3 regions of the Lysinibacillus sp. RC79 genome follow, and region 1 is predicted to be linked to each of the others. Evidence: riboswitches for the same ligand, from Rfam matches in the RefSeq annotation. Region 1 holds a riboswitch; each other region holds the start of a gene.
What was found. Region 1 has a riboswitch for lysine ahead of ABH968_RS00520 (aspartate kinase). Riboswitches for the same ligand answer to the same signal wherever they lie in the genome.
Positions count from the first base shown of each region.

Region 2: linked by a shared signal. The riboswitch ahead of ABH968_RS21035 (amino acid permease) and the one ahead of ABH968_RS00520 (aspartate kinase) in region 1 are both predicted to bind lysine.
Region 3: linked by a shared signal. The riboswitch ahead of ABH968_RS07610 (transporter substrate-binding domain-containing protein) and the one ahead of ABH968_RS00520 (aspartate kinase) in region 1 are both predicted to bind lysine.

Region 1 is NZ_JBGCCD010000001.1:124,821-129,116, reverse strand. It holds gene ABH968_RS00525 (methyl-accepting chemotaxis protein) at 1-1,046, opposite strand, end outside; gene ABH968_RS00520 (aspartate kinase) at 1,423-2,649, opposite strand; lysine riboswitch at 2,882-3,060, opposite strand; gene uvrC (excinuclease ABC subunit UvrC) at 3,329-4,296, opposite strand, start outside.
Region 2 is NZ_JBGCCD010000028.1:65,756-70,051, forward strand. It holds gene ABH968_RS21030 (hypothetical protein) at 1-109, shown strand, start outside; gene ABH968_RS21035 (amino acid permease) at 224-1,687, opposite strand; lysine riboswitch at 1,775-1,951, opposite strand; gene ABH968_RS21040 (CynX/NimT family MFS transporter) at 2,126-3,334, shown strand; gene ABH968_RS21045 (nitric oxide synthase oxygenase) at 3,388-4,296, opposite strand, start outside.
Region 3 is NZ_JBGCCD010000005.1:237,353-241,648, forward strand. It holds gene odhB (2-oxoglutarate dehydrogenase complex dihydrolipoyllysine-residue succinyltransferase) at 1-999, shown strand, start outside; lysine riboswitch at 1,503-1,689, shown strand; gene ABH968_RS07610 (transporter substrate-binding domain-containing protein) at 1,807-2,673, shown strand; gene ABH968_RS07615 (amino acid ABC transporter permease) at 2,853-3,578, shown strand; gene ABH968_RS07620 (amino acid ABC transporter ATP-binding protein) at 3,591-4,296, shown strand, end outside.

The DNA of each region.
Region 1 (4,296 bases):
TTCCCAAACATACATTGATGATGCGTCTTTAAAGTTTCTTTATGGCCAGCCTTTTGAATAGCATTTCGCAAAAAGCTAGCATGATCCATTAACCTTGCCGCCAGTTGGCTAACTACCGTTTGTTCTGAGGGCTTTCTGATTGTCGGTACAATAGCTTTTAACATTTCAGATACTTGATTTTGTATTATATCCGAGAAGTCACTAGTATGTGATAGTTCCGTCGTTGTTTCCGCTAAACGACCTACTGCTATTACATTTTCTTCTGATGCGGCTGTTATTTGATGAATGCCATGTGCTGCTTCTTCAATATTTTTACTTGTTACAGTCAGATTAGCAATATTGTTCTTCATGATACTTAAAAAGTCAGTTAAATAATGTTCGACTTGTTTAATATTTGTTATTGTATTGTGTAATTTCTTATCAATGACTGATCGAATCTTCGTCATTTCTTGCAATGAACCTTTCGAGCTGTTGGCTAACTTCCCTACTTCCATCGCGACAACATTAAAGCCCTTTCCATGCTCACCAGCTCGCGCGGCTTCAATAGAGGCATTCAAGGATAGTAGTTGTGTTTGATCGGCAATCCCGGTTACCCCTTTACTGATATCGTCCATTTTAGTCATTTCATCATTTAATTGCTCTGTTGAATGAGCTCCTTTAGCCAACAACTCCTGAACCATTTCACCTTTTGAAATGGATGATTCCATTTCCTCTACTAGTAATATGGAATGCTGTTTTATTTCTTGAATATTTGCATTAACATTTTGCTCAACCGCAAGCATCTCTTCTGTATTTGACGACATTTCTTCACTCATTGCGGAAATATCCCCTACACTCGTTGAGACATTTTGAACCTTTAAAGCCGTTTGAAAATTAATTAACTCCATATGCGCTAGTACAAAGTCTAATATCGCATTTTTCACATCAATGCTTTCCTGCTCAAGTTCCAATTCCAGAATTCGTTTTTTTAATATTTGTATTTCTAAATCATTGTCTCTTTCAACGCTTTCATCCATTGGCTTTTGAAATAAACCGAATAATACCATACAAACCCCAACCTTCCCCTTGGTAAAACATGTCATATTTTATTATATAACAATAAAATTGGATAAAATATTAAATTGATGTGAACAAAAAAAGATGTGCCCATTCCAGAAGATTCATTCTAAGTGAAGTAGTTGATTGGAGTGGAGGCTGGGCTACTCCTTGGGGATCAGCGTCACAGATGAGACCCTGGAGCGAGCAAAGCGAGTGAAGCGGCTCATCGGACGCCCCCAGGAAAGAGCCCAGCCGGAACGGAAATCACCCCCTCGTTTTGCCATAGATCCCTACTTTATTTAATATGACATATTAATTTCATTGACATAATAGTTTTTCAACAACAAAAAAGATGTGCCTTTTACAGACACATCCTATTCAAAATTATATGTAAAGCGCTTGTTCTAAGTTAAATTCATCATGTAATGCATTTGCTGCATGAATCATTTCGTCCTGAGGAACAACGACAGAAACTTTTATTTCAGAAGTACTGACCATTTTTACAGGGATACCTTCACGACGTAGACGATCAAACATTCGGGCAGCCACCCCTGGATTAGATGCCATTCCTGAGCCAATAATAGAGACTTTTGCTAAGCCGATTTCAAAATCAGCAAAACTAAACCCTAATGATAATTTACTATCTTCTAGGACACGTAATGCTTCAGCGAACTCCTCTTTTAAAATGGTAAATGATACAGTTGGCTTTAAGCCATCAATTATTGCTTGTACGATTATATCGACGTTTATGCGATTCTCTGCAAGTATTGTGAACATATCTGCTAATGAAGCATTGGAATAAGCATCATAACCAACTGTTAAGCGAATAACGTCTGACTCATAGGCAACACCACGTACAATTAAATTTTTCTCCATTTCAACTTCCTCCTTCAATAAAGTACCTACTGTATCTATTTCGCTCGACCGAATGATAACTGGGATTTGAAACTTCTTTGCTAACTCTACAGCTCGTGGGTGTAAAATTTGTGATCCTAAGTTTGATAGCTCTAGCATCTCATCGTAGGAAATTTCTTTTAGCTTTCGTGCCCTAGCAACATGACTTGGATCAGCTGTATAGACTCCATCCACATTCGTGTAAATATCTACCCGCTCCGCCTTCAATTTTGCTGCAATAGCTATAGCCGACGTTTCCGCCCCACCTTTACCTAACGTCGTAATATTCCGTGAATTATCGATACCCTGTCCCCCAGCAACAATTACGATTTTCCCCTGTACAAAATGCTCTTCTATTCGACTAGCATCCATTTCATCAATACGGGCATTGCTATACATAGCATCGGTTTCAATGCCTACCTGCCAGCCTGTTAATGACACAGCATCATATCCTTCTTCCTGTAAAGCAATTGCCACTAATGTACTTGTAAGTTGTGAGCTTGTAGAAAATAGTGCGTCTAGTTCACGCTTAGATGCGTTGTCTGATAGATCACGAGCCATCTTTGCTAATTCTTTAGCCATACCCCTCATAGCTGTAGTGACAACGACAACATCAAAACCTCTTTCCTTTTCTGCAATCGCCTTTTTCGCAACATTTTGAATGTGCTCTGTTGATGCTAATGTAGCACCACCAAATTTCATCACAATTCTCGCCATCTTTATCATTCTCCTTCGTATTAAATCATTTCGCTGATTATAAAGTTGCTATACTTTTGCAGCAAAATCAAAGTGACACGAGCACTCACTTTCCTCCGCTCCAATTTTTTTAACATCACCTCTCAGGTAGGGGGTAACTGCCTTGAAAAAAGTTTGTCTCTAGAAAGCAAAAAGGCAGCTCTCACATAACGTGAAAGCTGCCTATAACATGTACAATAAAAGTAACTTGTGCATGTGTGATAGCTCTCCGAAACGATTAGTATCGACAGTCTTACATCTCTTAAATGTAAAACCAGCACAGCATCGGAAACAACGATGCTCCACTTCGGCAAGCTTCCCTTTCATACATTTTCACTGGACTTGTTCGTCCTCGAACGTACTACTCTTGAACCTTGCACCTCTATCATCACTAAATAGTGAAAGTATTTAATTAACCTTAGTGAAGAAATTTCCAATTTAATAGTAGAAACTACTGAAAAACTAAGGCACGGTATACAACATTGCTATATTGAAGGGCAATGTTATATACAAACTTAGCATATGTCTAATCCTTTGACAATGGCTCTTGTAGAAAATCAATTTCGCCTTGGCGTAATTGCGTCCGGAGGCATTATTTTCATTCAGTAGGTATTTGTACACCCACTGAAAAGGAACTCCATCTGCATTCATCTCACCATCTTCAGAGGTGGGAGTCTTCTATTGAATGAAAATAAGCATAGATATTGTTAGCTAGATTAGATGGCATCCCTGCTTCTTGTAATGCCTGCATACTTGCCTCACGAATTTTTTTGACAGAGCCAAAATGCTTAAGTAATTGCTGTTTTCGCTTTGGACCAATGCCCTCTATATGATCGAGGACAGATTGTATAGCATGCTTCTCGTGCTGCTGTCGTAAGAAGGTAATAGCAAAGCGGTGTACTTCGTCCTGAATTCGTTGCAGTAAGTAGAATCCATCGCTTGTTCGCTTTAATGCAATTACTTCAGGTGGATCACCAAATAGAAGCTGTGACGTATTATGCTTTTCATCTTTTGCTAATCCGGCAATTGGAATGACAAGGCCAAGCTCATCTTCTAACACTTCTCGCGCGACTTCCATTTGCCCCTTCCCACCATCTATTAGTACTAAATCTGGTAAAGGTAGACCATCTTTTAATACGCGTGTGTATCGACGACGAATCACTTCCTGCATCGCCCCGTAATCATCGTGCTTCGCAGCAGTACGTGTTTTGTATTTTCGATAATCCTTCTTCGCAGGTTTTCCATCGATAAATACAACCATTGCAGATACAGCATCTGTCCCATGCATATGACTATTATCGAAAGCTTCAATCCGTAAAGGCGTAGAGATGCCCATAGCTTCACCAAGCGCCTCACATGCTCCTATAGTGCGTTCTTCCTGACGTTCAATAAGCTGGAACTTCGCTGCTACAGCAATTTCAGCATTTTTCGTCGCTAATTCAACTAGCTCTTTTTTTTGCCCACGTTTTGGTGTCAGTACCTTAACTTCTAATAATTCCGTTAAAATATCTGCATCAATAGATTGTGGGATAAAGATCTCCTTAGGCTTAATGTGCTCTAACTTTTCGTAAAATCGCCCAACGAACGTTAAAAACTCCTCTTCTGCCTCTTGATAAATTGGGAAAATCG
Region 2 (4,296 bases), on a different contig from region 1:
AAAACAAACAGGTATTTCTAAATATTTAGGATTACTCATCATTTTGCTTATTCTTGTCATCTACGGATCGATGATTGCTATTATGGGGATACGAGACTTTGGGGCTTAAAGGTTAATGGTTCACCTGGCGTATTTTTCTGACAAGATAGTACCTGGGGTTACAAATTCATTAAAAAACTGCCCTGCAAGTCATTTTCTATGGCTCACAGGACAGTTTTATTTTTTATTGTTCAACTTTTAAATCACATTGCTCTAATGGAAGCATTTTTGTTTTATGCTTGATTTTATAGCCAAGCCATAAGAATAAGAACAGTGGAATACCGATATAGGAGACAAGGACTCCATACCAGTCTATTGTATTACCCATAAAGGCATTGTAGTTTTGTCCAATAACAACAATCATACAAACTGTAAAGGCAAATAGCGGGCCGAATGGGAATAGCCTTGCTTTATACGGTAACAATGTCGGATCTAAGCCCTGTACCTCGAACGCTCGACGGAAACGGTAATGGCTAAATGCAATTCCTAGCCAAGCAATGAAGCCAGACATCCCAGAGGCATTTAGCAGCCACATGTAGACTACACCATCACCAAAGAATGAAGCCAAAAATGCTAGGGAGCCTACAGCTAAAGTCGCCAGTAATGCGTAAATCGGAATACCTCGACGGCTTAGTTTAGTGAAAATTTTCGGTGCATGTCCATCTACCGCTAATTGCCAAAGCATACGTGACGATGCGTAAAGCCCTGAATTCCCTGCTGACAGCATTGCCGTTAGAATGATAGCATTCATCAATGATGCAGCAAAGGCAATTCCTAAACGGTCGAACACCAGTGTAAATGGTGAAACAGCGATATCTTCAGATAGCAAACGTGCATCTGTAAATGGAATCAGCATCCCAATTGCAGCAATCGCTAAAATATAGAATAAAAGAATTCGCCAGAAAACAGACTTCACGGCTTTCGGGATATTTTTACCAGGGTCATCCGTTTCACCTGCTGTTATCCCAAGTAGCTCTGTCCCTTGGAATGAGAATCCCGCAGCTAAGAAAATACCAAATGTAGCAAGGAGCCCACCATGGAATGGTCCATCACCGATAAAGAAATTCGTAAAGCCTACCGGAGCGTGTCCTCCTAAAATACCAAAAATCATTAAGAAACTGATGATAATAAAAATGATTACAGTTACAACCTTTATCATTGCAAACCAATATTCACTTTCACCATAGCTTTTTACCGATAATAGATTGAACGTTAAAACTACAGCAATAAATAAAACAGTCCAAAGTGCTGATGAGCTATCTGGGAACCAATATTTCATAATTAATGAGACAGCAGAAATTTCTGCCGCAATTGTAATCGCCCAGTTGTACCAGTAGTTCCAACCAAGTGCAAAGCCTAAAGCTGGGTCTACAAATTTTGTAGCATACGTACTAAATGAGCCCGATGATGGCATATAAGCTGCCATTTCGCCTAAGCTCGTCATTAAAAAATACACCATGATACCGATTAATGCATAGGCGAGTAGTGCACCGCCAGGGCCTGCTTGTGCAATGGCACCACCACTTGCTAAAAACAATCCTGTACCAATTGTACCGCCTAATGAAATCATTGTAATATGACGGCTTTTTAATTCTTTTTTCAGCTTCGGTGCTTTATGACCGAGCTGATTGACTTTTATTTCACTCACGATATAGCTTCCTTCCTTTTTTAAGAGGCGAAAAAAATGCCATCACATGAACGTTGCTGTGATGGCTAAGTAAATCCTCTGTTCCTTCAAAATGATAGCTCAACACGTTGTTCAAACGTGACAGTTCTGTCCCTTTCGGAGACAGCCCCAGCATGAGGTTTTCAAGTCCCCTCACACTTCGGCGGTATTTCCTTTCAGTTAATTTCTCTAATGCTTGTCATTTCCATTAACATACTCTTAAATACCGCGACCTCTACCTCAATATAAACATGAGGCATTAAATATTAAATTTATGATGGGTATTAGTTTAACATACGACCTATGACATTTCAATAACTCGAGTAATGTTCTTTATTTTGCGAATTTTCCACTATTTCCATTAGTGTGATAAAGTGGTATAGTGATTCAATCAAAATTGTTCTAACAGGGGGGACTTATTTGACTACTCATGAACATACCGATACTTATCCTAGCAGGAAAATTAACTGGAAAGGGACAACCTTATTACTCGTTATCGGAGTAATTTGTATTGCCTCGACATTACGGATGCCGCTAACAGTTGTTGGTCCTATTATATCCTTTATCCGTGAAGACCTCGGCATATCCAATGTACTAGCGGGCTTTCTAACAACGATCCCATTGCTAGCATTTGCAATCATTTCACCATTCGCACCAATTGTCGCACGTAAATTTGGACTAGAATTAACATTATTTTTATCAACTATTCTTTTAGCGGTAGGAATTGTCCTACGCTCCCTTGGCACAACTAGTTTACTCATATTTGGTACTATGCTAATTGGTATAGCCATTTCATTCGGTAACGTACTAATTCCCGGATTACTTAAATTGAAATTTCCCTTTCACGTAGGTTTGCTTATGGCATTGTTCACAATGTCGATGAATTTGACAGCTGGACTCGGTGCTGGTATTAGTTATCCTATTGCCAATTCATCATTTGGCTGGCAAGGAGCTTTAGCAATCGCACTTGTTCTTGTGGTGTTAACCATATTAATTTGGATTCCACAGCTGAAATTTAATAAGCCTGAGTCTACTGTTAAGACGACGAAAGAACGTACACCATTATGGAAATCACCTGTTACTTGGGCAGTGGCGGGGGCTATGGGATTTCAGTCATTATTATTCTACACAACTGCCGCTTGGATTCCTGAAATATATATATCACAAGGATTAGCTGCAGATCGTGCAGGCTGGATGTTTTCCATCATGCAATTTTCACAAGTTCCAATGGCTTTAGCTGTGCCTATTATCGCTAGTAAAATGACATCTCAACGTCCTCTCGTATTAATGTTTACGGTATTTTACTTAGTTGGCTTTATCGGAGTAGTGATGGAATGGACAAGCCTCGCTGTACTGTGGATGGTGCTACTAGGCTTAGCAGGAGGGGCTTCATTCGCATTAGCGATGATGTTCTTTACACTACGTACCCGTACAGCTTTTGAGGCAGCTGATTTATCAGGTTTTGCACAATCATTAGGGTATTTATTAGCCGCAATCGGTCCAATCTTATTTGGTTATTTGCATGATTTATTTGGTGGCTGGAATACGGCTGGTTGGTTATTTGTTGTCGTAGCATTGATACTCTTCTTATGTTCATTTAGGGCTTCTAAAAATGAATATGTAAATTAAAAAAGGTAGCTCATGATCTTATTTCAGCGGATGTCATGAGCTGCCTTTCTCTATTAGTAAGGTGGTTTCTGATAAAAATAGTTCGGTGTATTGTAAACATTAACATAAGGCTTATGGTAAATATGGGTTGTAGCTGGCGAAAGAGGTGGAATCAACCATGTCCAATTACCAGTAACCTCACGATTTGCTGCTGCTTCTGCTTCCTCAAACAATTTAAATTGCTGTGCAGCTGTATGATGATCTACAATGCTCACACCATCTTCTTTAAAGGAATGTAGGACTGCCATATTCAGCTCAACTAATGCTCGGTCACGCCATAAAGAAGCCTGTTTGGTTGTATCGAGGTTGAAAATTTCTGCTATAGCGGGCAGCATATTATAACGCTCATGATCTGCTAAATTACGTGCCCCGATTTCTGTACCCATATACCAACCATTAAATGGGGCTGCTTCAAAATCGATACCTGCCATTTGGAAGCGCATACTCGAAATTATCGGCACTGCATACCATTTTAATCCTAACTTCTCTACTTGAGCAGATTCCGGATGACGAATCGGTACCTCTAGTACATATTCGTCAGGGATAGTAAACACTTGTGGTTCCCTTCCATCCACCTGTACAACGAGTGGAAGCACGTCAAATGCTGTTCTCTTACCTTGCCAGCCAAGTGACTCACATACTTTTGTAAACTCAACAGAATGCGAATCACCAACGGTTCCAGATTCCGTTTCATAGCCAGCATAACGGATTAGCTGATGATTCCATACACGAACTCGTCCCGGTGCAAAAATCGTTATTGTTGGACGAATTTTCCCATCATTTGTTGCATATTGAATATGTTCAAGCAATGCGTTGAAAATATCCTCTTCTTTTGAAATATCTCGGGCATCAACAACATGCAGCGATTGCCAAAACAATCGACCAATACACTTATTACTATTGCGCCATGCTACTCGTGCACC
Region 3 (4,296 bases), on a different contig from region 1:
GGTGCAGCACCTGCTCCAGCAGCACCAGTTGAGGCAGCTCCAGCTCCAGCAGCGCCACAATCGGCACCTGCTCCTGTTGCAGCAGCTCCAGTTGTAGAAGAAACTTCTGGTGAGCGTGTAATCGCATCTCCAGCAGCTCGTAAACTTGCTCGTGAAAAAGGTATTGACCTTGCTGCTGTATCTCCAGTAGATCCACAAGGCCGTGTACGTGTACAAGATGTAGCAGCTCATGGTACAGCTCCAGTAGCAGCACCACAAGCAGCTCCAGCAGCACCGAAAGCAGTTGCAGCTGTAGATGAATCACGTGTGACAGTTGAAAAAATGAGCCGTCGTCGTCAAACAATTGCAAAACGCTTACTTGAAGTAAAACAATCTACAGCAATGTTAACAACATTCAACGAAGTAGATATGACAAACGTAATGGCTTTACGTTCCCGTAAAAAAGACCAATTCTTCGAGTCAACTGGCTCAAAACTTGGTTTCATGTCATTCTTCACAAAAGCTGTAGTTGCAGCACTTAAAAAATACCCATATGTGAACGCACAAATCTCTGGTGATGAAATTCACTTAAACAACTTCTTTGATATCGGTGTAGCTGTATCAACAGAAGAAGGTTTAGTAGTACCAGTTGTACGTGACGCTGACCGCAAAAACTTTGCTGAAATTGAAGATTCAATCGCAGACCTAGCGAAAAAAGCACGTGACAAAAAATTAGGTTTAGCCGATCTTTCAGGTGGCTCATTCACAATTACAAACGGTGGAGTATTCGGTTCATTAATGTCTACACCTATCATGAATGGTACACAAGCTGGTATCCTTGGTATGCACACTATCAAAAAACGTCCAGTTGAAGTGAATGGTGAAGTAGAAATTCGCCCAATGATGTACTTAGCTCTTTCTTATGACCACCGTATTATCGATGGTAAAGATTCTGTAGGCTTCCTTAAAACAGTTAAAGAACTACTTGAAAACCCAGAAGATTTATTATTAAATTCTTAATTCCTGAATTTGTTAAAACCCTGCGAACATTGTTTTGCAGGGTTTTTTGCTTGTCATAAAACATTTCTCATTTTCAGGGAAATTTTTAAGAAAGCTTCACGTAGTAATAAAGTATATAGTATAAAAGAATTTAATTTTGTGGAATAACAGATTCTTTTGAATTACTAGTGTAGAGCTTTGATAATAAATATTTTCGAATTTTCTAAAAATGTTCAAAGTCATATTTGTAAAAACGTAAACACGTATATATGTTGATTGGAGTGGAGGCTGGACGCTCCCAGGAAAGCGCAAAGCCAGAACGGAAATCACCCCCTACGTTATTGTAAAGGCTACAAATCTAAACACCATTTTCAACTTTGCAAAATTGTATATAAGGATTTTAAAAGAATAAAACCCTAATATTGTAATTAGTCAGAAAAGTAATAAAATTATCTTGACGGATAACTTAGTTTTATAGTAATATCTTAATATCAATTAAATATACAAACCTCACATTTATCCTATTGTGAGGTAGAGGCGCGATATTTATTAGTTCATTGTTGAGTTCAAGCAAGCGAAGACGCAATGGAGAAGGAACTATCGCCGAAGTATAAAAGGAGCTCGTACTTTTATGCTGGGTCTGCAGTGAATAAGTGCAGGACTGTCCTAGTAAATTACTTTCCAGGTTTACTAGGTTGTGCTATCTCGGAATTTTGGAAATTATTGTGAGGATTTGGGCAACTGTTAAAAAAGATAAGACCTAAGTTCAGAACTTAGGTCTTTTTTGGTACAGTTGTCTTATTTTTTTACAGAAAAGGGGAGTTTTCCATGAAAAGAAAATGTTTGGTATTAATGTTGACCGTCATGACTGCAATTTTGTTAGCAGCTTGTGGTACTGGTGGTAAAAAGGATGCGACGTCGTCTAGTGATGGGGGAGTAAATACTGATAAGGGTGAAAGCGGAGGCCAATTCCGTATCGGGATGGAAGCAGGCTATGCTCCGTTTAACTGGACACAGCAAAATGATGCAAATGGCGCAGTAAAAATTGCCGATAATGCAGAATATGCAGGCGGATATGATGTGCAAATGGCGAAAAAAATTGCTGAAGGCTTAGGAAAAGAATTAGTTATCGTAAAATTGGAATGGGATGGTTTAGTACCATCACTACAATCAAACAAAATCGATGCAATCATTGCAGGGATGTCACCTACTAAAGAGCGTAAGCAAACAATTGATTTCACCGAAAATTACTATACGTCTGATTTTGTGATGGTTATCAAAAAAGGCAGTAAATATGAAAAAGCAAAATCCATCCAAGATTTCTCTGGTGCAAAAATTACATCACAATTAAATACGTCTAACTACAATGTTATTGATCAAATCAAAGATGTAAAAAAGCAAACAGCAATGGATAACTTCCCAGCAATGCGTGTAGCATTAGAAGCTGGAAAAATTGACGGCTATGTAGCAGAGCGTCCAGAAGGTATTTCCGCCGCTGCTGCAAATGATAAGTTTACGTATGTAAAGTTTGAAAAAGGTTTCGATACCGATATTTCAAATACATCTATTGCAGTTGGTTTACGTAAAGGTGATGCCGATCTTGAAAAAATCAATGAAATCTTAAAAGGTATTTCTGAAGATGATCGCCAAAAAATTATGGAAGAAGCAATTCACCAGCAACCAGCAGCACAATAACATGAATGCACGGGCTATCTGCTAGCCCGTGCAATCCCAATACAATTTATACAATAAGAATCTCTCTAAAAAATAATAATGTCTTTGCTAAAAGTTTCATAAGATAAAAGAAACAAAAGGCCCAGCTAAGACACAATACTGTAACGAACAAGCAACACAACGTTGTTAGGAGGAACATCATGAGTTTTGAATGGATTATTTCTATTGTTGAGAACAACTGGCAAATGTTTTTACGAGGTGCGTATTATACATTACTTATTTCGATTATTAGTACAATTATTGGTGCACTTATCGGATTTTTTATCGGAATTATGCATACCATCAAGGTTCGTAAAAAGGGTTTAAAATTCTATAGCTTAAAGCTCATTAATTTTATACTAACATGCTATGTCGAATTCTTCCGTGGTACACCAATGATTGTACAAGCAATGGTTGTATTTTACGGATTAGATATTGCATTTGGTATTGATATGAACTTTATTACGGCAGGTATTTTAGTTGTTGCACTAAACACAGGTGCTTATATGACTGAAATTGTGCGTGGCGGTATTGTTTCCGTTGATAAGGGGCAGTACGAGGCCGCATCGGCCATTGGTATGAATCATTTTCAAATCATGCTACATGTTGTATTACCACAAGTTGCGCGAAATATATTGCCTGCAACAGGTAATCAATTAATTATGAATATTAAAGATACAGCAGTTTTAAACGTTATCGGGGTTACGGAATTATACTTCCAAACAAAGTCGATTGCAGGTAATAACTTCCGCTATTTTGAATCCTTCTTTGTAGCTTGTGTCCTTTATTTCATCATGACATTCACAGCATCAAGAATTTTACTGTATGTAGAAAAACGACTGGATGGACCAGATGCCTACCAAAAAGAACAGAAAGAAGCAGTATAGGGGGACGAACAGATGACAGTTATTAAAATAGAGCATTTAAGTAAATCATTTGGGCGTAACCAAGTGTTAAAGGATGTAAATTTCCAAGTAGAAAAGGGCGAGGTTGTCTGCTTAATCGGCTCTTCCGGATCTGGTAAATCAACACTACTACGCTGCATTAATTTACTAGAAACACCAAGTGGCGGTCAAATTATTTACAAAGGTGACAACATTTTAGACGATAAGCATAATATCCAAGAATATCGTACACATTTAGGTATGGTATTCCAGCAATTTAACTTATTTAACAATCATAATGTGCTAAAAAACTGTACAGTTGGTCAAATGAAAGTATTAAAGCGTTCGAAGGCAGAAGCCGACGAAGTTGCTCTAAAATATTTGCAAATTGTTGGTATGGATCAATACGTCAATGCGAAGCCAAGGCAGCTATCTGGCGGTCAAAAACAGCGGGTAGCGATTGCACGAGCATTGTCAATGAACCCAGAAGTAATGCTGTTTGATGAACCGACGTCAGCACTTGACCCAGAAATGGTTGGTGAAGTATTGAAGGTAATGCGTCAGCTAGCGAATGCCGGGAATACGATGTTAATTGTTACACATGAAATGGAATTTGCTAAAGAAGTAGCAGACCGCGTTGTATTTATGGATAAAGGTGTTATTGTAGAGGAAGGACCACCATCACAGGTTTTAGTAAAACCTCAGCATGAACGGACAAAAG